3 regions of the Micromonospora sp. NPDC049529 genome follow, and region 2 is predicted to be linked to each of the others. Evidence: riboswitches for the same ligand, from Rfam matches in the RefSeq annotation. Region 2 holds a riboswitch; each other region holds the start of a gene.

Region 1 (7,536 bases), on a different contig from region 2:
GGACCCGCAGGTTCGGGTCTGGTCGGTGCCGCCGGAGCAGTTGCGTGGGCCGATCCGCCCCGAGGTGACCGAGGGGGACCTGGCCGAGCTGGGGCCGGGCACGGTGGCGGTGAGCCGGCGGGTGGCGCAGGCCCGCGACATCGGCCTGGGTGACCCGTTCCCGCTCGGCCTGCCCGCCGACCCGAGCGGCACCGACGCGGGTGGATCGTTGGTGGTGGTCGCGCTCTACGACGACGCCCCGACCGGCGGTGCGGCGCTGGTCGACTGGAGCCGGTTCACCACAGCGTACGGGCCGGGCGGGCCGAACCAGTTGCTGATCGACCTGGCCCCCGGCGTCGGTACGGCAGCCGGCCGGCAGGCCCTCGACGGGCTGCTGCGCGCCTACCCGGTGGTCCGCCTGAGCAGCGCGGCCGACCAGGCGGACGCGTTGTCGGCCTCGCTGGACGAGTTGCTCGGCATCTTCGCCGCACTGCTCGGCATGTCGGTGCTGATCGCGCTCTTCGGGATCAGCAACACGCTCTCGCTGTCGGTCTTCGAGCGCACCCGGGAGTCGGCCACGCTCCGGGCACTGGGGCTGTCCCGGCGGCAGCTCGGTCGGATGCTGCTGGTCGAGGCGGCGCTGATCGCCCTGGTCGGCGCGCTGGCCGGGATCGCCCTGGGGGTGGGCGTCGGCTGGACCGCCGCGCTCGGGCTGATCAGCAGCTACGGACACGGGCTGCCGGTCGTACCGGTGGGGCAGTTGACCCTCTGCGCGGGCCTGGCCTGCGGCGCGGCGGTCCTGGCCGGGCTGCTGCCGGCCCGTCGGGCCGGCCGGGCCCCGATCGTGGCGGCGATGGCGAACGAGGGCTGAGGACCCACCCGGTGCCTGTCCGGTTCGACCCGGTCCAACCTGCTGGCACATATTGCGATATCAGCATATGTTAGGTCGTAGCGGCACGGGCGACGGAGGGTGTGTGCGTGGGCGCTGGTCATGACCACGGCGCGCAGGCGATGCGCGCCGTCGAGCGGCACCGGGGGCGGCTCTGGTCCGCCTTCGGTCTGCTCGTCGTCGTCATGATCGTCGAGGCGGTCGCCGCGCTGACCACCGACTCGCTCGCCCTGCTCTCCGACGCCGGGCACATGTTCACCGACGTACTCGGGATCGGCATGGCGCTGGCCGCGATGACCGCGACCCGGCGGGCGGCCGACGACCCGCAGCGGACCTTCGGCCTCTACCGGCTGGAGGTGCTCGCGGCACTGGCCAACGCGGTGCTGCTCTTCGGCGTCGCGATCTACGTGCTGGTCGAGGCGGCCCGCCGGTTCGGCCAGGAGCACCCGCCGACCGTGCTGGCCGGGCCGGTGCTGGTGGTCGCCATCGTGGGCCTGCTGGCCAACCTGGTCGCCTTCGGGCTGCTGCGCACCGGGGCGCGGGAGAGCATCAACCTGCGCGGCGCCTACCTGGAGGCACTCGGCGACATGCTCGGCTCGGCCGGGGTCATCGTCGCCGCCCTGGTGATCGCGAACACCGGCTGGTGGTGGGCCGACCCGCTGGTCGCGGTCGCGATCGGCGTGTTCATCCTGCCCCGGACGTGGCGACTGGCCCGAGCCGCGATCCGGATCCTGGTGCAGGCCGCGCCGGAGCACCTCGACGTACCCACGGTGGCGGCCCGACTCTGTGCCGTACCCGGTGTCGCCAACGTGCACGACCTGCACGTCTGGACCCTCACCTCGGGGATGGAGGTCGCCTCGGCGCATCTCACCCTGTCGGCCGGCGCCGAGGTCGGCGCGGTGCTCGCCGCCGCCCGTGGGGCGCTGCACGACGACTTCGACATCGCGCACGCCACCCTCCAGGTCGAACCGGGCAGCACGACCGAGGGTTGCGGCCCCACCGACTGGTGATCCAGTTAGGTGCCACCGGGGCGATCGCCCCTTACCGGGCACCGCAACGCGACCACTCTTCGCTTACCTGGTCCTTAATTTTTGTCCCCCGACCGGGTGATCTTTTATGGTTATATCCGGCATATCACTTCGATTCGCTTTGATCCTTCGACGAGCCAACACTGTCCGTACTGGACCCGGCCGGTAGGCTCGGCTCCGGTCTCCGCCGGGCGGCGCCCTCCGGCGCCTGCGGTGACCGTCGCCTAATCGCACGTGCGAGCCGGGGAACCATCGCGTCATTGGGGTGCATCCGCGTCAGCGGTAGGGATCTTCCGTCCCGAACCCGTCAGCTAACCCGGTCGGCGGCTGACGGAAGGACGTGCACCGAATGCCATTGTTGGCACCCGTACGACCCCGCTATCCGCGCGCGGCCCGGTTCGCGATCGCGATCACCCTCACCCTGCTGGCCGGGCTGATCACCCCCGGTGCCGCCGCAGTGGCCTCCCCCACCCCGATCGCCGCCGCTCCCGGCGTGCTCGGCGCCGCTCCCGGCGGCACCGACGACGAGGGCGGCAGCGCCAGCCTGCGAGAGCAGCTCGACGTCGCGGCCAAGGGCTACCTCGACGCCCAGGCGGCACTGGAGAACTCCACCAAGCGGCAGCAGCAACTCGCCGCCCACCTGGTCACCCTGGAGGCCGAACTGGCCACCCGGTCCCAGACCGTCGGTGAACTCGCCGGCATGGCGTACCGCACCGGCCGACTGGGACCCCTCACCGCCCTGCTCAACAGCGACTCACCGGACGGCTTCCTGGACCGCGCCTCGTCCCTGGGCACGGTCGCCGCCAACGAGGACCGCCAACTGCGCGACCTGATCGCGGTACGGGACCAGGAGGCCCGGGCCAAGGCCGCGATCGACAACGAGGTACGCGAGCAACGCAAGCAGCTCGACATCATGGCCAAGCGCAAGCAGCAGGCCGAACGGGCGTTGGCGGCGGCCGGCAGCGGCGGCTCCAGCCCCGGCGTCACCGCCAGCACCACCTCCCCCTCGGCCAAGCCGGCGCCCCGCAACTCGGACGGCTCGTGGCCGAAGGAGTCGTGCAGCGTCAACGACCCGACCACCACCGGTTGCATCACCCCGCGCACCCTCAACGCGATGAACCAGGCCAAGGCGGCCGGCTTCACCCGCTTCGTCTCCTGTTTCCGCAGCGGCGGCTCGGGCGAGCACCCGAAGGGCCGGGCCTGTGACTTCGCGGCGCAGAAGAGCGGCTTCGGCGGAGTCGCCACCGGCGGTGACAAGACGTACGGCAACAACCTGGCGGCGTACTACGTCAAGAACGCCAGCCGCCTCGGTGTGCTCTACGTGATCTGGTTCAAGCAGATCTGGCTACCCGGCAGCGGCTGGAAGGCCTACAACGGCGGCGGCGACCCCTCCAGCGACCACACCAACCACGTCCACCTCTCCATGAACTAACCCCTCCCCCGCGCCCCCCACCCCGCCCCCACCCCGCCCCCACCCCTCGCCCCTCGCCCCCCGCCCCCCACCCCGCCGATCTAGGGCAAATACGTGTACGCAGAGATCAAGTAGCCCCCATCTGCCCTAGATCGGCGGCGTGGGGTGTGGTGGGGGCGCGGGGTTAGGGGGTGGAGTTCCAGAAGCCGATGAGGGTGGCGGTCCACCAGCCGAGTTGGGAGACCGTCGCGGCGAGGGCGCCGGGGAGTAGCCGGTACCAGGGGGCGGGGGCGTCGCCGAGGCCGGCCAGGCGATCGCGTACGCGGCCCAGGAACAGCCCGTTGATCCCCACCGCGAGTACGGCGAGCAACTTGATCTGCACCAGCCCGGACGAGGTGTCCGGGCGCAGTAGTGCACCGCTCGCGACCAGGCCCAACAGCCCGAGCCAGATCAACTGGTGCGCCCCCTTCGCCATGCCCAGTACGGTGCCGAGCCGTTCCCGGCGCAGAAGCCAACGCAGACTGAACCAGTCCACGGTGAGTACGGCCCCGAAGCCCACCACGAGACAGGTCAGGTGGCAGAAGAGCGCGAACGACCGCCAGCCCGGCCCGACGGTGAGGTGCGGTGCGATGAGCACCACGACCAGCCAGCCGACACCGACCGCGACGATCGGACCGAACCGCGCCGCGCGACCGGCGGGGCGCCGGTGACCGCCGCGCCGACCCACGACCGGCTGCCCGCTCGACGGGTCGGGCCGGAGCGGGCGGTTCGACGGATCGGGGCGCAGCGGGCGGCTCGAAGCAGCGCGGGGCAACGGGCGGCTCGACGGATCGGGCCGCAACGGACGGCTCGAAGCAGCGCGGGGCAGCGGACGGTTCGACGGGTCGGGGGGCAGCGGGCGGGGCCGGTGGAGGTCGGTGGCTCGGGGCGGCGGAGTGGGGTGCCGGCCGGGTGGGGTGGTGTGGTGTCCGGTTCGCTGTCGGGGGAAGGCGGCCTCCCGTCCGGGCACCGGCTCGTGGGCGAGTGGCTCCTGGACGACCGGCTCTTGGGCGACCGGTGCGGGGTCGATCAGGGCGAGGTCGGCGGGTGCGAGGTCGGCGGTGTGGCGGCCGGTCGTCCGGAGGTCAGGCATGGTGCACCGGACCGACCGGACCGGCGGGCCTCGAAACCGGCATGGTGGTTCCTCCGCTCGCTCGGGTTCCGATCCTGGACGCCCCGTCGGTGGTGCCGACCGGGGCTCGGCCGGGTCGGCCGGGGTCGGCCGGGCCGGGAGGAGGACCAACGGCCCTCCCGATCAGGAGACCCGTGGGGAGCGGCGGCGCAACAGAAACTCGACCGGGAAGATCCGTACCGGCGGTGGCGGTGGGCCGCTGCCCGGCGGGACGCGGTGGTCGGGCGGCGACCGGAACGGGTCAGGCGGGGGTACGGGGCGCGGTGGCGATCGCGCCGAGCAGGAGGCGCAGGCCGGGGGTGGGGTCGAAGTCCGGGTCGGGGAAGGCGAGCTGGTGCATGATCACACCGTCCATGTGGTCCAGCATCATCCGGCAGTGCCGTTCCGGGTCGGGTGAGCCGACCGCACGCAGCCAGGGCGCTCCCCAGCGGACCAGTTCCGCGTTGCCCTGCCCGAGATCGGCCTGCAACTCGGTCCGTACCGCGGCGTCGAGGCAGAGGGCGAGGCGGGCGACCGTACGGGGCCGGGCGGGACCGACCGCGGTGCGGACGAACTCGGCGAGCAACCGGGCCAGCTCGTCGAGACCGGCCGGATGCCCCGGACCGGTCATCCGCTGCCAGTCCGCCCGGTCCAACGCGGCCAGCCGCGCGACCACGCCGCCGAGCAGCGCGTCCCGGGTACGGAAGTGGTTGGACGCGGAGCCGGCCGGCAGCCCGGCCTCGGCGTCCACGGCACGGTGGGTGAGGTGGCGCAGACCCTGTTCCCCGAGCACCCGGACCGCGGCGTCGGTGAGCTGGTCCAGCCGGGACGACATCCGCTCACCCTAGCGAACTACGTCCGTAGTCGGATTCACCCCAACCCTCGTCGGTTTCACTACAGCCGTAGTGACACTTCACTACAGGCGTAGTACGGTCCGCTCATGACCAGACGAGCGGGCATCATCGGCGGCGGCATCGGCGGACTGGCGACAGCGATCGTGTTGCAACGGGCCGGCTGGACGGTACGGGTCTTCGAGAAGGCGTCCGCCCTCGGCGGCTCCGGCACCGCGCTCGGCATGTGGCCGGAATCGCTGCGTGCCCTCGACACCCTCGGCCTCGGCGATGACGTACGCACCCTCGGCGCCCGGCAACGCGGCGGCACCTTCCTGCGCCCGGACGGCAGCCGGATCGCCCGGTTGGACGTGAACGCGATCGCCCGCCGTACCGGCGACTCGGTGCACCTGATCTCCCGACCGGCACTGCTCGGGCTGCTCGCCGACGCGATTGCTCCCGGCACCATCAGCTTCGACAGCCCGGTGACCGATCTCGCGGCGTACCGGACGGGTTCGACATGGTGGTGGCGGCCGACGGGGTGTTCAGCCGCACCCGTACGGCGATCTTCGGGGTTGACAGCAAGGCGCGTTATGTCGGGGCCACCGCCTGGCGGGGCACCGTGGCCGGGGCGACCGACACGGTGAGCGAGACCTGGGGCCGGGGGCAGCGGTTCGGCATCACGCCGCGCGAGGACGGCCGGACCAACTGGTACGCCACCGCGCTCACCCCGCCCGGCGGACACTCACCGGAGGGCGAGCTGGCGGCGCTGCGGGCCCGGTTCGGTGACTGGCACGAGGGCGTACGGCAGGTGTTGAGCCGGCTGCGGCCGGCGGACATCCTGCGGCACGACCTCTACCAGCTGGCGCAGCCACTGCCCAGCTACGTCGACGGCAACGTCGTCCTGACCGGCGACGCGGCGCACGCGATGACGCCGGACCTCGGCCGGGGTGCCGGCGAGGCGCTGGTCGACGCGGTGACGCTCGGGCACTGCCTGGCCGGCGCCACCTCGATCGCCGCCGGTCTGGCCGAGTACGACAACCGGCGGCGTCGGCCCACCCAGCGGTTGGTCCGGCTCTCGCACCGGGTCGGGCGGGTCGCCCAGGCGCGACGGTTCACCCCGGTACGCGACGCCGCGGTACGCCTCGCCCTGGCCTTCGGTCCACCCGCCTGACCCGGCCACCGACAGCAGCGACAAAACAGCGCAGGCAGCAGGCAGAACGCAGCACGCAGCACGCAGCATAAGTCTGTTATTAGATGATCTGCCACGGATCGAGCTGGCTATGCTGGTCGTCATGACCGCCATGGCACCGACCCGTACCGAACCGGACCTGTCGTTCCTGCTGGACCACACGAGCCACGTCCTGCGGACCCGGATGGCGGCGGCCCTCGCCGAGATCGGGCTCACCGCGCGGATGCACTGCGTGCTGGTGCACGCCCTGGGGCAGGAGCGGACCCAGATCCAGCTCGCCGAGCTAGGCGACATGGACAAGACGACGATGGTGGTCACGGTCGACGCGCTGGAAAAGGCCGGTCTGGCCGAACGCCGGGCCTCCACCACCGACCGACGGGCCCGGATCGTCGCGGTCACCCCGGAGGGAGCCCGGATCGCACAGCGGAGTCAGCTGATCGTCGACCGGGTGCACGAGGAGGCACTGGGCGTCCTTCCGGCCGACGAGCGCAAGGTCTTCCTGCGCGCCCTGGATCGCCTGGTCACCGGGCACCTGGCCAGCCCGGCCGAGAACCCCCAACCGGTACGGCGAGCCCGCCAGCGCGGGAACTAGATCACAAACAGATCGTCTCTAACAAAACCATCTGCTACGGTCCTCCTGTTCCGGTACGAGTTTGTCCGTACGAACAGGAGGACCACCATGTCCGCTGCCCCGCCCCGGTCCCGCTGGCTGGCTCTCGGAGTCATCGCCACCGGGATGCTGATGATCGTTCTCGACGGCAGCATCGTCACCGTGGCGATGCCGGCCATCCAGTCCGACCTGGGGTTCAGCCCGACCGGTCTGAGCTGGGTCGTCAACGCCTACCTGGTCCCGTTCGGCAGCCTGCTGCTGCTCGCCGGACGGCTCGGCGACCTGGTCGGCCGGCGGCGCCTGTTCCTCGCCGGCATCGCGGTGTTCACCGCGGCCTCGCTGCTGGCGGGCGTGGCCACCGCACCGGCGATCCTGATCGCGGCCCGGTTCGGGCAGGGCGTCGGCAGCGCGATGAGCGCCTCGGTCAGCCTCGGGATCCTGGTGACG
Region 2 (7,536 bases):
GCGGCAGCAGCGCCATCACCAGGATGGTGACCGTCGCGAACCGGATCGACCCGGCCGCACCGGGGTGCCGCCGGGCGAGCACGCCGGCATGCGCGATGCCGAGGGCGAGCAGCACCCCGATGATCGGGGCGAGCGCCAGCGCCCACCGGGTCGGCACCGCCGAGTCGAGCAGCGGGACGTCCCCGAGCACCGCCCAGGGCGCCGCTATGCCGGTGTTGCGACCGTGCCAGCGGACCCGTGGGCCGAGCGACATGATCGCGAAGATCAGACCCGCGGCGGCCAGACCGAGCACCACCGCGCGGCGCCGCATCCACCAGACCAGGGCCACCACGAGTACGACCAGCGGCCAGCCGAAGAACGCGTTCTGCTCGCTCGGGTTCTGTGCCAGGGGTTGGGCGGTGGCCGGGTCACCGGCGAGCGACTGCCCGGAGAAGGTCACGAAGGAGGCGAGGTCGGCGCCGTACGCGCGGATCGTCCGGGACAGCCCGGAGTACGCCTGCGGCCCGAAGAGCTGTACGTAGAGCGGGTAGCCGAGCAGCAGCACCGCCACCGAAGCGGCGACGCCGAGTCCGGCCAGGAACGCCCTCGCGTCGCGCCGCAGTCCGGGGCGCCGGACGACCATGACGGCCAGCACGATCCCGAGCCCGACGGCGGTCATCAACAGGATCTCCAGGTTGATGAAGCCCTGCCAGAGGATCAGGAGGCCGAGCAGCACCCCGTTGCGGACCCAACGGCCGGGCTGGCGCAGCCGCAGCACCCGCCAGACGATCAGCGGTACGAGAAACTGGCCGACGATGTTCGGGTGACCGTTCGCGTGCGACACCATCGCCGGGGCGTACGCGCAGAACAGGGCGCCGACCCAGGCGGCCGTACGGCTGTGCACGAGGTGCCGGGAGAGGACGAGGTACCAGCAGACCCCGGTGGCGGCGAGTGCTCCTGTGAGGAAGACAACAAAGGCGGCCCGTGGCCCCCACAGCAGCGTCACCGGGGTCAGCGGCAGCGAGACGCCGAGTACGGAGGTGTTCGCCATGATGTTGACGCCGTCGGGCACGTTCATCCGGTCGGAGAGGAAGGGGTAGTCGAGCCGGGTCAGCACCCGCGCGCCGTGGGCCATCATCCACTCGAAGAACGCCTGGTCGGCTTCGTTGTCTCGGATCCCGGACCGGGGCCGGAGCCAGAGCCCGGAGGTGATCCAGACGGCCAGTCCGAAGTAGCTCAGCACCGCGGCGATGTCCGGCAGTGGACCGCGCCGGGGCGGGCGCGGAATCATGGGTGCCGGGGGCGGTTCCGGTGCGGGCTCCTTCGGTAGGTCGGCGGTGTCCGGACGAGAGGTAGTCATATCTGTTCGGAGAGTATCGGAGGGTACCGGAGGGCCGGGCTCGATCACGGGCATCAGCGCGCTCTGTGCCTGAACGTCCGGAAGCCGGACGGGACGGATCAACCGAACAATCCGTTCGTGCCACGCCGATGCCTCAATTTCCCTACGGTCGTCGTAGATGGTTCACTCTGTCGGTCCAGGGTGCAGGTCGAGTTTCAGATCGCGAGGAATCGACGCATGGCAGAAATCACTGGGGATCAGCGAGTTCAGTCCGAGGTACTCGAGGGTCTCGCGACCGCCGTGAACCACCGCCGATGGTTTGTTGAGCTGGCGCTGCCGTACCTGGGGGACAACCCGATCGAGATCGGCAGTGGCCTCGGTGACTACGTGCTTGAGTGGGCGCCGCACTTCCCCAGGTTCACCGCCACCGAGGCCGACCCCGATCGGCTGGTGGCACTGAAGGAGCGACTCGCCGGCGAGTCCAACGTCGAGGTACGGCAGATGCTGCTGCCGCAACCGGAGCCGGAGCAGGGCGAGTACAGCGCGGCGGTCTCGTACAACGTGCTCGAACACATCGAGGACCACGTCGGGGCGCTGCGCGGCATGCGGGACCTGGTGCGTCCCGGCGGTGCGATCGTGCTGATCGTGCCGGCGTTCGAGTTCGCCATGGGTCCGGCGGACATCGCCACCGGGCACGTACGGCGCTACACCAAGAAGACGATGCGGGCCGCGCTGACCGATGCGGGGCTGACCGTGGAGCGGCTGCACTACGCGAACGCCCTCGGCCTCATCGGCTACTACATGGCGACGAACGTGTTCCGGCTGATGCCGAAGGAAGGCCCGATGGTGAAGGTCTACGACAGCCTGGTGCTGCCGGTGACCAAGGCGGCCGAGCAGATCGTGCGGCCCCCGTTCGGACAGTCGGTCTTCGCCGTCGCCCGGGTGCCCGGCGCGGCGCAGGCCTGACCGACCGGGAGAGCGACGACCGACACCGTTCAACCCGTCCCCGGTGTCGGCCGTCCACTTACTCCGGTCCGCTCAGCCCTCGACCTGGTACGTGGGCCGGATTACCGCCCGCGCCAGGGTGTGGAAGGTCAGGTTGAAGCCGACGTACGCCGGGCTGGCGTCCGGCGTGAGGTCGAGCTGCTCCACGTCGAGGGCGTGTACGGCGAAGAGGTACCGGTGCACGTGGTCGCCGGCCGGCGGCGCGGCACCGCCGTACTCCTGGGTGCCGTAGTCGTTGCGGACGGCGAACGCCCCACCCTCGACGGACCCGGCCTTGCCCGCGCCCCGGGGCAGTTGGGTGACCGACACCGGGACGTTGACCAGGATCCAGTGCCAGAAGCCGCTCGTGGTGGGCGCGTCCGGGTCGTAGCAGGTGATCGCGAAGCTGCGCGTCCCGTCCGGGAACCCGGACCAGGCGAGGTGCGGCGACAGGTCGCCGCCGCCCAGGCTGGAGTGGACGAACTCGGTGCCCAGCGGTTCGCCGTCGCGTACGTCGTCACTGGTCAGGGTGAACGCCGGCACCGGCGGCAGCAGGTCGTACGGGTCCGGTGCGATCGGTCGCTCAAGGTTCATCGGAAGGTCCTTCCAGAGATCGGGTGACTCAGTGTCTTTGTACCCTGTCTGACCCGACCTACCGCCGCCGGTAGGCGAAACATCCGTACGGGTGGCGGAACAGTTCCGGTGATCGGTTCGGGAATGGGGAAAAACGGCCCGCCCACCACCGGCGGTCATCTTGTGCCGCAATCCTGGGGATCCGCGTTTTCCCGGTCGCACTTGTTGATCGACTCCGGCCGATTACACCGCCATTTCGGGAGAGTTCCGGTGGCGCGGTCGGGCGGCTTTCGTCGGAGCCCCAGCCGGTGGCGAACACCGTTGCCCATCGACGCGGTCGCGGGGCGGGCCGCACCGGCGATCGGCCGATCGACCGCACCGGGCTCCGGGCGCCGGTCGACCGAGGTGGTGGGACTGCGGGCCGAGCAGCAGCGACGAGGGGACCGGCCCGGGTGGGCCCAACGGACAATTATCTGATCCGGACACCGGGTGGAGATGGTCGCCGCACCGGCAAACCCGACACCCTCGACGTGTACGACATAAGCCGGTACGCCCCCGACCACGAAACTGGTCACTACGGCAATAACCACTCTCCGTGATCACAAAACAGGTGTCGGTACGCCGGAAAGAAGCGGCGTGGGTCACGGTTTAAGCAGGCCAACTGGGGTTGGCAGGAGCGGAAGCGGCCCAGTAACGTCAGCCCGTCTGGTCCGGCCCTTAGTCACCGCGGGTGACACCGGAACAGGCCCGCTGAGTCGTGAATGCAACGAGCCGGGGACCCACAGTAGTTATGGGGTGAATCCGCGAACCATTGGTTCGTGGTAGGGCGTGCTTCCCGCCCGAATCCGTCAGCTAACCCGGTAGGCGGTATCGGAAGGAGAACATGCTCGTGCAGCGCCGTACCTGCCGTGGCCCGACCCTCGATCCCCCCGGCCAGTTCCGCCACCTGCCCCGGCTCGCCCGCATCGCGGTGCAGCCCGCGAAGGTAGCCCACTAGGCCTTCCCACGACCGACGACGCGTGAACGCGTACGCGGTCGGTGGCGCGAGGACGCGCGTGACCGGTAGGTGATTGGCACAGAACCGCCCGGCGGTATTTCTGCCGGCGCCGTTCATCCGGTAACGCATTCCACCGCTTGGCGGTGGCGGTTCCGCACGCCCCGATCCGGACCCGACGGCCGGCGGTGAATCCGCCCCGCCGACAGCGCGTACGACGGCACGTAACCCGGCCCCCGGCAGAGACAGATCGCCATCCCGATTCATGTGCCCCCGATCGCAGATCGGCACATCTGCGGAGGATTTATATGAAGCATCGTCAGCAACTCCGACGCGTCGTGACCGCCAGCCCGTACCGGGCCGGTGTCGTATCCGCCGCCGTTCTCGCCGTGGGTCTCACCACCGGCATCATGCTCACCCAGGGCGGCAGCTCGGCCGCGTCGACCAACCCCGACACCATCGCGGTCGCCGAGAGGCTCGGTGGCCAGGCCGGCGCCGAGGTCGCGCCCAGCCTGGTCACACCCACCCCGGCCGCCCCGACCCCGAGCGCCTCGTCGACGGCACCGACGGCGCCGTCGTCGGCCCCGCCCGCCACCACCAAGGCCGCGGCGACGCCGGCCAAGGCGGCCAAGAAGGTCGCCCCGCCCGCCTCGAAGGTGCTCGACTACGACTACGAGGCGCAGATCAACGGCTGGTACTGCGGCCCGGCAGCCACCCGGATCGCCCTGACCGCCCGCGACCGCCAGCCGAGTCAGGACGAGGTCGCCGCCGCGCTCGGCACCACGGTCAACGGCACCAACTCCGCCGAGGACACCACCCGCGGGCTGAACGCCCTGGCCAAGACCGACTTCTACCGGACCACCGCCATCCCCGGGGCCCCGTCCCCGGCCCAGATGGACCAGCTCCAGGCGGACGTCGTCCACGCGGTCAGCAACGGGTACGCGGTCGTCGCGAACATCGTCGGTTCGGCGACCGACGTCGACGGCGGCTGGCACGCGTACGACGGGGGTCACTACCTCACGGTGGTCGGCTACCGCGACAGCGGACGGACCGTGCAGATCGCGGACCCGGCGTTCGTCAACGGGGTCAGCTCCTACTGGATGACCACGATCGACCTGGCCAACTGGATGGCCACCCGGGGCTACTCGGCCTGACCTGTCCCTCCCCCCGGCCCCGGGTGCCCGCCGTTGCGGTGGGTGCCCGGGGTTCGTCCGTACCAGTGGGACGGTGGCCGTCCTGCCACAACCAACCACGGACGCGCGCGTTGTCCCTGTCGTGACCATGGACCTCGCCGATCGGGCGGACACCGACGACCAGCGAGTCCCCGTCGCCCGCTCCGCTCCCCGTCACTTCTCCGAGTCGGCCGCCACCGGGCGCCGACCCTCCGAACGAAAGGCCCAGGTGGTGGCCATGGCCGGTCAGGTGCTCGCCCGATGAGCCGCGTCGACGAACCGCTGACCCGGGCCGGGATCTGGGAGGCGGCGGCGATGACGCTCGCACAGCACGAGGGCCGGGGTACGTCCTACGCCCCCGGCACCTGCGCCTGCTGCACCCCGGACGGCTGCGCCCAACTGCGCTGGGCGCAGGAGGTACGCGCCGGCCGCAACCCGGAGTATCCGGTCGGCAACCCGGTCCCGCCAACCCTCCGGTCGGTCAGCTAGGACTCGACGCCATCGCGTCCCGGGTCAGACTCGCTGTCCGCTGGCCGGACGGCTTCGCTGCCCAGGCCACATTCGGAAGCGATGCGTTCGTTCACGTCGGAGGAATCCCAATCCTCCGCGCTCGCCAGACGGTCATGCAACGAGCCGCGACCGGCACGGTCGACCCCCTGACTCAACGGCCGGCCCCTGCCGCTGCGATCGCGAGCCTGGCGAACTCGTCGGTCGCGCCGTTCCAGAGGAAGTCGCCGGTCTGGGTCAGGGCCATGGCGACCAGCCCGTGGTGGGGGTCGTTGAACCAGGTGGTGCCGTAGCCGCCGTCCCAGCCGTAGCGGCCCGGCACGGGCGACACCTCGTCCGGCTCGACCGCGACGGCCATGCCGAGTCCCCAGCCACGGCCGCCGAGGATCATCCCGCCGCCGGAGATCTCGGCCGGGGTCAGCTGGTTGGTCGTCATCAGCTCGACCGACTCCTCCGACAGCAGCCGCTCGCCCCGGTGCACCCCCTTCGCCAGCAGCAGCCGAGCGAAGCTCAGGAAGTCGTCGGCGGTCGACAGCAGGCCGCCGGAGCCGGACGGGAAGGCCGGCGGGCTGGTCCACTCGCTCGGGGTGGAGACCGTACGCAGTTCCATCTTCCCGGTCTGGAAGTCGGTCATGTAGAAGCTCGGCAGCCGCCTGGTGTAGTCGGCGGGCAGCCAGAAGCCGGTCTCGGTCATGCCGAGCGGCTCGAAGATCCGGGCCCGGAAAAAATCCCCGAGCGGCTGTCCGGCAGCCCGTGCGACCAGCACACCGAGCACGAGCGTGCCGACGTTGTACTGCCAGCGCTCACCGGGCTGGTACATCAGCGGCAACGACCCGAACCGCTTGATCCACTCGTCCGGATCGTGCGGCGTACGCGGATCCGGCGCGCCGAGCACCAGTTGCAGCTCGTGCACGGCCTTGTTGATCGGAAACGGCGGGTCGAAGGTCGGCTCGATGATCGTCCCGAACCCGAGACGGAAGGTCAGCAGGTCCTCCACCAGGATCGGACGGTTGGCCGGGACGGTCTCGTCGAGCGGCCCGTCGACCTGCTTGAGCACCCGACGGTCGGCCAGCTCCGGTAACAGCCGATCGACCGGCTCGTCCAGCCGCAGTCGGCCGTCCTCGACCAGCATCATCGTGGCCGCCGCGATGACGGGCTTGGTCATCGACGCGATCCGGAACAGGGTGTCCCGCCGCATCGGCACGTCGCCGCCGAAGGCGGTGCATCCGATCGCGTCGACGCGTACGTCGTCGCCCTTGGCTACCAGGGTGACCAGGCCCGGCAGCTCTCCCTTGTCGACCCGACCGGCCATGGCGTCGTGCAGCCGGTCGATCCCGGCCTGGTCCAGCTCGCCTGTCATCTCACAACCTCCGATGCGTACGTTCCACCACGGGTCGAAACAGCGTCCGACGGATCGACACCCCTCGGGTCCCATCTTGGCGGGCAGCACCGACAGTCGGTGCCCCGACACATCGTGTTGACCGGGTCGGGGCGGGTTCGTAGCCTCGGCCCGGTGTGGGGGATTCGGGACTATCGGCCGTACCCGGTGGAGACCGTCGAGGACCTGGTGGCGCGGCACGGCGTACGGCTGAACGCGCTGGTCGGGCACGGATTCGGACGGGTCTGGGGACAGGTGTTCGTCGGCGACGGCGAGTGGTGCTCGACCGCTCCGGTCGTACTGGAGTTCGACGGGTGGCGGCTGGAGTTGGCCGCCGAGGGCTGGCACCGGCTCTACCTGACCTGGAACGAACTCGACCTCGCCGAGGTGCCGGACGAGTACGACAACGACGATCCGGAGCTGGAGGTGGCGTGGCAGGAACTGGACCGTCCCGAGTTGCGCCGGCTCACCGGTCTGGTGGTGCGGGAGGTACGCGTACTCCGGAACGATTTTCGCTTCGAGGGGGTCGACGGGCGACGGGTCGAGGCGTGGGTGCTCGGCGGGCTGGAGTTCGTGTTCGAGCCGGACGGGTCGGCGTTGCAGGTCTACA
Region 3 (7,536 bases), on a different contig from region 2:
GCCGGGCTCTGAGGGCGACCCCGCGCGGCCCGGCGGCGGCCGGTCGTCACCAGTCGTGCATCGAGCCGTCGGTGAGCCGGTTCACCGGCAGGTACCTCGGCGTGTACGGGTACCGCGCGGCGGCCTGCTCGTCGAACCGGACCCCGATGCCCGGCTCGTCGCCGAGGTGCAGCATCCCGTCGTCGAACCGGTAGCCGGCCTGGAACACCTCACCGGCCGGGTCGAGGTGGTCCATGTACTCCTGGATGCCGAAGTTGGGGATGGTCAGGTCGAGGTGCAGCGCGGCGGCGATGCCGATCGGGGAGATGTCCCCGGCACCGTGCGACCCGGACTTCACCCCGTAGGTGTCGGCGAAGTCGAAGACCCGTTTGGTGTGGGTGATCCCACCCGTGTGCGGCACCGACGTACGGATGTAGTCGATCAGGCGTTCGGCGATCAGGTCCTTGCAGTCCCAGATGGTGTTGAAGACCTCGCCGACCGCCAGCGGGGTGACGGTGTGCTGCCGGATCAGCCGGAACGCCGACTGGTCCTCGGCCGGCGTGCTGTCCTCGATCCAGAACATCCGGTACGGCTCCAGCGACCGCCCCAGCCGGGCCGCCTCGATCGGGGTGAGCCGGTGGTGCACGTCGTGCAGCAGGTGGAAGCCGTAACCGAGCTGGTCGCGGGTGGCGGCGACGAGCTTCGGCACGAAGTCGAGGTAGGCGGCGGTGTCCCAGACGTCCTCGGCCGGCCGGTCGTGCGCGGCCGGTTCGTAGGTCAGCCCGCCGCCGACCCGGATGCCGTAGGTCGAGGTGAGTCCGGGGATCGCGGACTGGACCCGGACCGCCCGGTAGCCGGCCTCCAGGAAGCGGGCCACGTCGGCCACCGCCTCCTCGATCCCGGCGCCGCTGGCGTGCCCGTAGACCGTGACACCGTCCCGGGCCGCGCCGCCGAGCAGCTGGTAGACCGGCAGACCGGCGGCCTTGCCCTTGATGTCCCAGAGGGCCACGTCGACGGCGCCGATGGCGGTCATCGTGACCGGACCCCGCCGCCAGTAGGCGCCCCGGTACAGGTACTGCCAGGTGTCGGAGATCCGTGCCGCGTCCCGCCCGACCAGCAGCGGCACGAGATGGTCCCGCAGGTACGACGCGACGGAGAGCTCACGGCCGTTGAGGGTGGCGTCGCCGTACCCGACCAGCCCGTCGTCGGTGGTGATCTTCAGGGTGACGTAGTTGCGGCCGGGACAGGTGACGAAGACGTCGGCGGCAATGATCTTCATGGGGTGCCTTCCGAGGGGACGGGCGAGGGCGGTGGCGGCTCCGGTGGGGTGGTGGTCCTCCAGGGCAGCGTATTGCCTTCGGTTTGGTCGATGTCCGGTTCGGGGTAGCAGGAGCGGTGGGCGGATCCCGTGGCGCCCCCGCGATCGGCGCGACAGGTAGCGGCCACGGACGACTCAAGGAGGACACATGCGTAGGTCGGCGATAGTGGCGGTGGCGACCCTGGCCGGACTGGGCCTGGCCGCGAGCGGCTGCACCGAGGGCAGCGGCGTCGGTCTGGCCACACCGAGCCCGTCCGGCGGCACCGGCACCGTGGCGCCGTCCGGCAGCGCCAGCGCCGCACCGGCGACCGGCGGTCCGGTGGCGTCCTGCGTGACCGGGGACTGGCGTACCGCCTCGGCCGCGGGGCAGGCCGGCGGGACGCTGGCCAGCGCCAGCATCAGCGGCGGGGACGGGGTGCTGGTCAAGGTCGGCCCGACCGGCGCGACCACGGTCGACTTCGCCGCGATGAAGCCGGTGACCTTCAAGGCGCAGCTCGGTGACGCCAGGATCGCCGGCACGTTCAGCTACGCCGGAAAGGCCAGCGGCACGGTCAGCACCGGCGCCGGTGGCGGCACCACCGGTGACTGGGCGCCCGTACCGCCGTTGCAGTGGGGCGACACCCGCGTCACCGTGACGTTGACCGAGCCGACGCCGGCCACGCTCTTCGAGAACGTCAAGATCTCCGAGTACGTCGGCGACGGTGCCAGCCGTACCGGCGACGTGGTCGACATCCAGCCGCTGCTCGGCGAGGGCCGTTACCAGTGCGGTGGGAACACGTTGACCCTGACCCCGAAGGATGCCGGCGGTCTGACCTGGGTGCTCAACCGCGCCTGACCCGACGGCGGTCCGGTGTCACCCGGCTGCCTCGATCCGAGGCCGGTCCCGTCCTGGGGCCGGCCTCACCCGTGCCGGTCCCGTCGCGGTCCGGCCTCAGTCGTCGTAGTGCGCGGGCTCCGCGTCGCACGGGTCCGCCTCGGTGTCGCAGGGCTCCGGTTCGGTGTCCTGCTCGAATCCGGCCCGGACGATGTCGGAGATCTCCGCGAGCACGTCGAGCTGCTCCGGGGTGAGTACGTCGACCACCCAGCGCCGTACGTGCGACACGTGTTTCGGTGCCGCCCTCGTGATCTCCGCCAGGCCGGTGTCGGTGATCCGGATGAACGCGCCCCGGGGATCGGTGGCGCAGGGCTCCCGCTCGACCAGACCACGCCGGGCCATCCGCCCGAGGTGGTGGGTGAGCCGGGTCTTCTCCCACTGGAGGTGGGTCCGGAGCTGGAAGATCCGCAGCCGCTTCTCGGGCGCCTCGCTGAGGTGGACCAGCACGGCGTAGTCGCTCTCGGAGAGGCCGGTGTCGGCGAGCAGTCCGCGATTCAGCCGGCTGTGCAACTCCATCTGCATGGTGATGAAGGAACGCCAGGCACGCTGCTCCCGATCACTGAGCCATCGTTCCCCGTTCGCCGCCACCCGGCCATGATACTGCCGAAGATGACATGTCATCCTTCGCCGACTCGGCCGGCCGGAACCGGGCCGAACGGAGCAGGCCCCCGAGCCGGCCGTGGTGGGACCGGGTGGGGGCCTGCGGACGTCGACCGGCGCGAGGTCAGAGCATGGACATGTGTACGTGGTCGGTGTGGTCGCTCTCACCGCTGTACGACTTCCAGCCGGTGGCCGGGAACCAGATCTGCTTGTACCAGATCACGTAGAGGATGCCGAGCTTGTCTGCGTTGCGGACCAGGAACGCGGTCAGGTTGTTGCCGTAGAGGCGCTGGTCCTGGTTGCGTGCGGGGGCGAATCCGCTGTTCAACAGGGACCAGTCGCAGGCGCGACCCTTCGGGTGCTCGAACGGACCGCCGTTACGGTGACAGCCGACGAACCGGTTGAAGCCGGCCTTCTTCACCTCGTTGTACGCGTGCAGCGTGCGCGGGGTGACGCAGCCCCCGGTGGTCGGGTCGTCCTTGCTGCACGACTCCTTCGGCCAACCGCCGCTGGCCGTACGCGGGGCGGCCTTCGCCACCGGTGAGTTGGCGTCGACGAAGCCGTTGGTCAGTCTCTTGCCGCCGACCAGGGCGAGTGAGCGTTCGGCGTCCTGCTTCTGCCGGGCCATCACCGCCGTCTGCTTCTCCTGCTCCTTGACCTCGGCGTCGGCCAGGGCCTTGGCGCGTTCGGCCAGCTCACGGGCGGCGTTGAGTTCGTGCAGCTTCTGGTCGTTGACCGCGTTCATCTCGTCGAGCGCGACCGCCCGGTCGAGGAACGAGTCCGGGGAGGCGCTGTTGAGGAGTGCCGACACGGCGCCGAGCTTGCCGGTGCGGTAGGAGCGGGCGGCGATCTCGGCGACCTGGGGGGTCAGCTCCTCGATCTGCGTCTCGGCCTTCGCGAGCTCGGTGGCGAGGACCGACTGCCGCTTCTTCGACGCGTCGAGCGCGGCCTTGGCGTCGAGGAAGCGACGTCCGGTCGCCTCCAGGACCTCGCTCAGCAGCGGGGTGTCGGACTCGACCGGGCCGGGCGGTGTGGCCGGCGCGGCCAGTGCCGTGGCCGAGAGCGGTGCCACCATGAGCAGGGCGGTGACCAGCGCCAGGGCAGGCGTGAACCATCGGCGGAGGGGTGCCGTCATGCAGGATCCTTCCGTTGGTCGCCGACCGGGTTAGCTGACGGGTTCGGGATGGAAGTGATCCCTACCGCTGTCGCGGATTCACCCCACGTACTCGGTTCCCCGGTTCGTCCAGGACGATTAGGCGACGGTCCCGCCGGCACCGGTTGGCGCCGATTGGCGTTGACCGCGAAGAATCCTACCGTGTGATCCGTCCTGGTGGACACGTCCATCGGGGTGCCAAAAGCGTTATGGGACAACGACTTTCGGTTATCGTTCACCGTTTCGGCTAATCCGGATACCGGCTGTAATGGTGATGGTGCTGATTGTCGAATCAGCGATCGACGACCAGCGTTGCGTGATCGGCGATCGGTGTCAGCGGTTGCCGCGTTTGCGCGACGGCTGCGCCTTTCCCGGCGACTGGTTGCCGCCCGCCGCTTTCCGGGCCGCCGCCGCGCGTCTGGCCGCCGCGGTGGTGACCGGTCGGCGGCGGTTCGCCGGACCGGTGTTGATCCGTGCGGTGCGTCTCGGTCGCAGCGTCAGGCCGACGATGACCGCCACGCCGACGAGGAGCAGCACCGGCAGCAACCAGACCATCGGGCTGCTGCCGTCGTCGTTGGTGCCACCGGCGGCGTTCGGATCCGGCGACGCCGGTGCGGTGGTGCTGCCGGTGCCCGGATTCGTCGGGGCCGACCGCTCGGGGTTCTCGGCGGCGGCGAGCAGGGCCGGGTCGGCGGGGTTCGTCGGCGCGGTCCAGCCCTGCGGCGCGGCGGTCGCCGTACCGGCGTAGGAGAACTTGACCGTGCCGCGTACCGGCTCGCTGTCGGAGGCCACCGAGAGGTAGCTGGCGGTGTACTCGCCCTTCTCCGGCCAGTGCGAAACCTTGACGAACGCGGAGTATCCGGTGTGGTAGAGCTTCGGCTCCCACTTGCCGTTGACCAGGTTCAGCTCGGTGACCGGGCGGTCGAGCCGCTTGTCCGGACCGGGCTGCCAACCGGCGTCGACGCGTACGCCGCTCGGTGTGGTCACGGTGAAGTACGCGTTGGCCGCCGGTGCCTCGGTGAAGTACAGCTCCAGCACCTGCGTCGGCCGGGACAGGGTGGCCCCGGCAACCGGGTCGGAGACGGCGAGCTGACCGTGGGCGGACGCGGGCGAGCCGACCACCGCGAGCGCGATCGTGGCGACGACGACGACGGCGAGCAGGCGGCAGGCCGCGCGGACGGTGAGCAGCCGGGGCGATCGCATCGGCCCATCATGGTGGCTTCCGCTGTGCCCGGCAAGACGCTACAGTCGCTTCCCGATGTCGCGGGACCGGCTGACTGGGGAGATGGTGATGATGCCCTCTATCGGCCGTCGTCGTGCACTGGCCGCGTTCTGCGGTGCGGTGCTGCTGACCGTTGCCGGCACCGGATGCGGTTCGACCGGGGGACCGGCGGACCCGGACGCGCCGGTCGAGGTGGCCATCACCATCACCGAGGGGCGGGCCGATCCGCAGCCCGGTCGGGTGGACGCGACGAAGGGCCAGTCGGTCCGGATCACCGTGACCAGCGACGTGCCGGACCGGGTGCACGTGCACGGGTACGACGTCGGCGCGGAACTGCCCGCCGGGCAGCCGGCCACGGTCGAGTTCGTGGCGGACCGGGACGGCATGTTCGAGGTCGAGACGCACGAGACCGAGCTGCTGCTGTTCCAGCTACTGGTCCGATGAGGACGGTCCCCGAGCTGCTCGCCCACGGGGTCGGCGGGCGGCAGGACCTGCCCATCCCGTTCGCGTACGCGGTGACCGGTGCCGCGCTCGCCCTGGTCATCTCGTTCGTCGTGCTGGGCGCGTGGTGGCGGGAGCCGAGGCTGGGCGACCCGGAGGCGGGACGGCCGCTGCCGGAGCGGGTCGGCCGGTTGGTCGACTCGGCCGGGTGGCGGTGGGCGCTGCGCTGCCTGGGACTGGTACTGGCGGCGTACTTCGCGATCGGACTCTTCTTCGGGCCGGACGTCGACCGCAACCCCACCGCCGGCCTGTTCTACGTGGTCTTCTGGGTCGGGCTGGTGCCCGCCTCGCTGCTCTTCGGACCGGTGTGGCGGGCGCTGAATCCGCTGCGTACGGTCTATCTGCTGGCTGCCGCGATCGGCCGGCGGGATCCGCGCCGGGGCTTTCTGCCGCTGCCGCCGAGGCTGGGTTACTGGCCGGCGGCGGTCGGCCTGCTGGCCTTCGTCTGGCTCGAACTCGTCGCACCGGACCGGGCCACCGTGCCGGTCATCCGGGCCTGGCTGGTCGGGTACGCGCTGCTGGTGCTGCTCGGCGCGGCCCTGTTCGGGGTCGGTTTCTTCGACCGGGGCGACGCGTTCGAGGTCTACGGCGACCTGGTCGGCCGGCTGGCGGTGGTGGGCCGTCGCGACGACGGGACACTGGTCTGGCGCAATCCGCTGGAGGGGATGAGCGGGCTGGCACCGGCTCCGGGACTCACCGCGGTGGTGGTCGTCCTGCTCGGCTCGACGCTGTTCGACAGCCTCTCCAACGCCCCGGCGTGGTTCCGGTTCGTGCAGAACACCGAACTGCCGGCGGTGCTGACCAACACCGTCGGGATGCTGGTGCTGATCGGCCTGGTGCTGGCCGCGTACGGCCTGACCTGCCTGCTCGCGGCGAAGCTGGCACCGGGCGTGCGGCCGGCCGACGTGGCGGGCGAGATCGCCCACTGCATCGTGCCGATCGCGGTCGGGTACGTGCTCGCGCACTACTACTCGCTGCTGGTCCTGGAGGGGCAGCGGACCGTCGCGCTGCTGTCGGACCCGCTGGTCACCGGGGACGCGAACTGGCTGGGAACCGCCGACTGGTCGGTCAGCGCGGCGCTGGTCACCCCGACCGGGGTGGCGATGTTGCAGGTCACGCTGATCGTGCTCGGGCATCTGCTGGGCACGGTACTCAGTCACGACCGGGCGCTGGTGCTGTTCCCCGGCCGGTCTGCGGTCGCCGCGCAGGTGCCGTTGCTGGTGCTGATGGTCGGCTACACGGTCGCCGGGCTGCTGCTGCTCTTCGCCGGCTGACCCGGCACCCTTCGGTCCATCGAAGCTGGCAATGGGTCCCACTTCTAATTTGCACACATAGCGATGTACGCATACTTTGAGGAAGGAGCGGCGCGACAACGAGGGAGGGCGACCCATGGGTGCAGGCCACGACCACGGCGCACACGTACTGCGGGCAGGGGAGAAACACCGCCGCCCGCTCTGGGCCGCGCTCGCCGTACTGGGCGTGTTCATGCTGGTCGAAGCGGTCGCCGCCTGGTTCACCGGCTCGCTCGCCCTGCTCTCCGACGCCGGCCACATGTTCACCGACGTGCTCGGCATCGGGCTCGCGCTGGCCGCGATCACCGCCGCCAGCCGCGCCGGCCGGGACACCCAACGCACCTTCGGCCTCTACCGGCTCGAAGTGCTCGCCGCGCTCGCCAACGCCGTCCTGCTCTTCGGGGTCGCGATCGCCGTCCTGGTCGAGGCGGTCCGCCGGTTCGGAGACCCACCCGAGGTCGCCGCCGGCCCGATGCTCGTCGTCGCGGCCGGTGGCCTGGCGGCCAACATCGTCGCCTTCCTGCTCCTGCGCTCCGGAGCCAAGGAGAGCCTGAACGTGCGCGGCGCCTACCTGGAGGTGCTCGGCGACCTGCTCGG

The links. A riboswitch is a leader RNA that binds a small molecule or an ion and turns the genes downstream of it on or off. The one in region 2 is predicted to bind cyclic di-AMP.
Region 1: it holds a riboswitch for cyclic di-AMP, as region 2 does, so the genes downstream of both, ACZ6QQ_RS17835 (coiled-coil domain-containing protein) here and ACZ6QQ_RS00200 (C39 family peptidase) in region 2, are expected to answer to the same signal.
Region 3: it holds a riboswitch for cyclic di-AMP, as region 2 does, so the genes downstream of both, ACZ6QQ_RS33635 (coiled-coil domain-containing protein) here and ACZ6QQ_RS00200 (C39 family peptidase) in region 2, are expected to answer to the same signal.

What each region holds. Positions count from the first base shown of each region.
Region 1 is NZ_JBVJHT010000009.1:296,570-304,105, forward strand. Features, by position in the region: gene ACZ6QQ_RS17825 (ABC transporter permease) at 1-850, shown strand, start outside; gene ACZ6QQ_RS17830 (cation diffusion facilitator family transporter) at 958-1,878, shown strand; cyclic di-AMP (ydaO/yuaA leader) riboswitch at 2,108-2,238, shown strand; gene ACZ6QQ_RS17835 (coiled-coil domain-containing protein) at 2,255-3,328, shown strand; gene ACZ6QQ_RS17840 (hypothetical protein) at 3,492-4,439, opposite strand; gene ACZ6QQ_RS17845 (TetR/AcrR family transcriptional regulator) at 4,720-5,292, opposite strand; gene ACZ6QQ_RS17850 (FAD-dependent oxidoreductase) at 5,398-5,934, shown strand; gene ACZ6QQ_RS17855 (FAD-dependent monooxygenase) at 5,829-6,461, shown strand; gene ACZ6QQ_RS17860 (MarR family winged helix-turn-helix transcriptional regulator) at 6,583-7,071, shown strand; gene ACZ6QQ_RS17865 (MFS transporter) at 7,159-7,536, shown strand, end outside.
Region 2 is NZ_JBVJHT010000001.1:39,105-46,640, forward strand. Features, by position in the region: gene ACZ6QQ_RS00185 (DUF6311 domain-containing protein) at 1-1,339, opposite strand, end outside; gene ACZ6QQ_RS00190 (class I SAM-dependent methyltransferase) at 1,556-2,284, shown strand; gene ACZ6QQ_RS00195 (YbhB/YbcL family Raf kinase inhibitor-like protein) at 2,357-2,896, opposite strand; cyclic di-AMP (ydaO/yuaA leader) riboswitch at 3,614-3,757, shown strand; gene ACZ6QQ_RS00200 (C39 family peptidase) at 4,178-5,023, shown strand; gene ACZ6QQ_RS00205 (hypothetical protein) at 5,145-5,306, shown strand; gene ACZ6QQ_RS00210 (hypothetical protein) at 5,303-5,530, shown strand; gene ACZ6QQ_RS00215 (serine hydrolase domain-containing protein) at 5,703-6,908, opposite strand; gene ACZ6QQ_RS00220 (hypothetical protein) at 7,062-7,536, shown strand, end outside.
Region 3 is NZ_JBVJHT010000028.1:26,240-33,775, reverse strand. Features, by position in the region: gene ACZ6QQ_RS33655 (erythromycin esterase family protein) at 1-12, shown strand, start outside; gene manD (D-mannonate dehydratase ManD) at 47-1,258, opposite strand; gene ACZ6QQ_RS33645 (hypothetical protein) at 1,446-2,132, shown strand; gene ACZ6QQ_RS33640 (MarR family winged helix-turn-helix transcriptional regulator) at 2,229-2,759, opposite strand; gene ACZ6QQ_RS33635 (coiled-coil domain-containing protein) at 2,896-3,906, opposite strand; cyclic di-AMP (ydaO/yuaA leader) riboswitch at 3,910-4,040, opposite strand; gene ACZ6QQ_RS33630 (copper resistance CopC family protein) at 4,258-5,127, opposite strand; gene ACZ6QQ_RS33625 (cupredoxin domain-containing protein) at 5,216-5,590, shown strand; gene ACZ6QQ_RS33620 (hypothetical protein) at 5,587-6,921, shown strand; gene ACZ6QQ_RS33615 (cation diffusion facilitator family transporter) at 7,037-7,536, shown strand, end outside.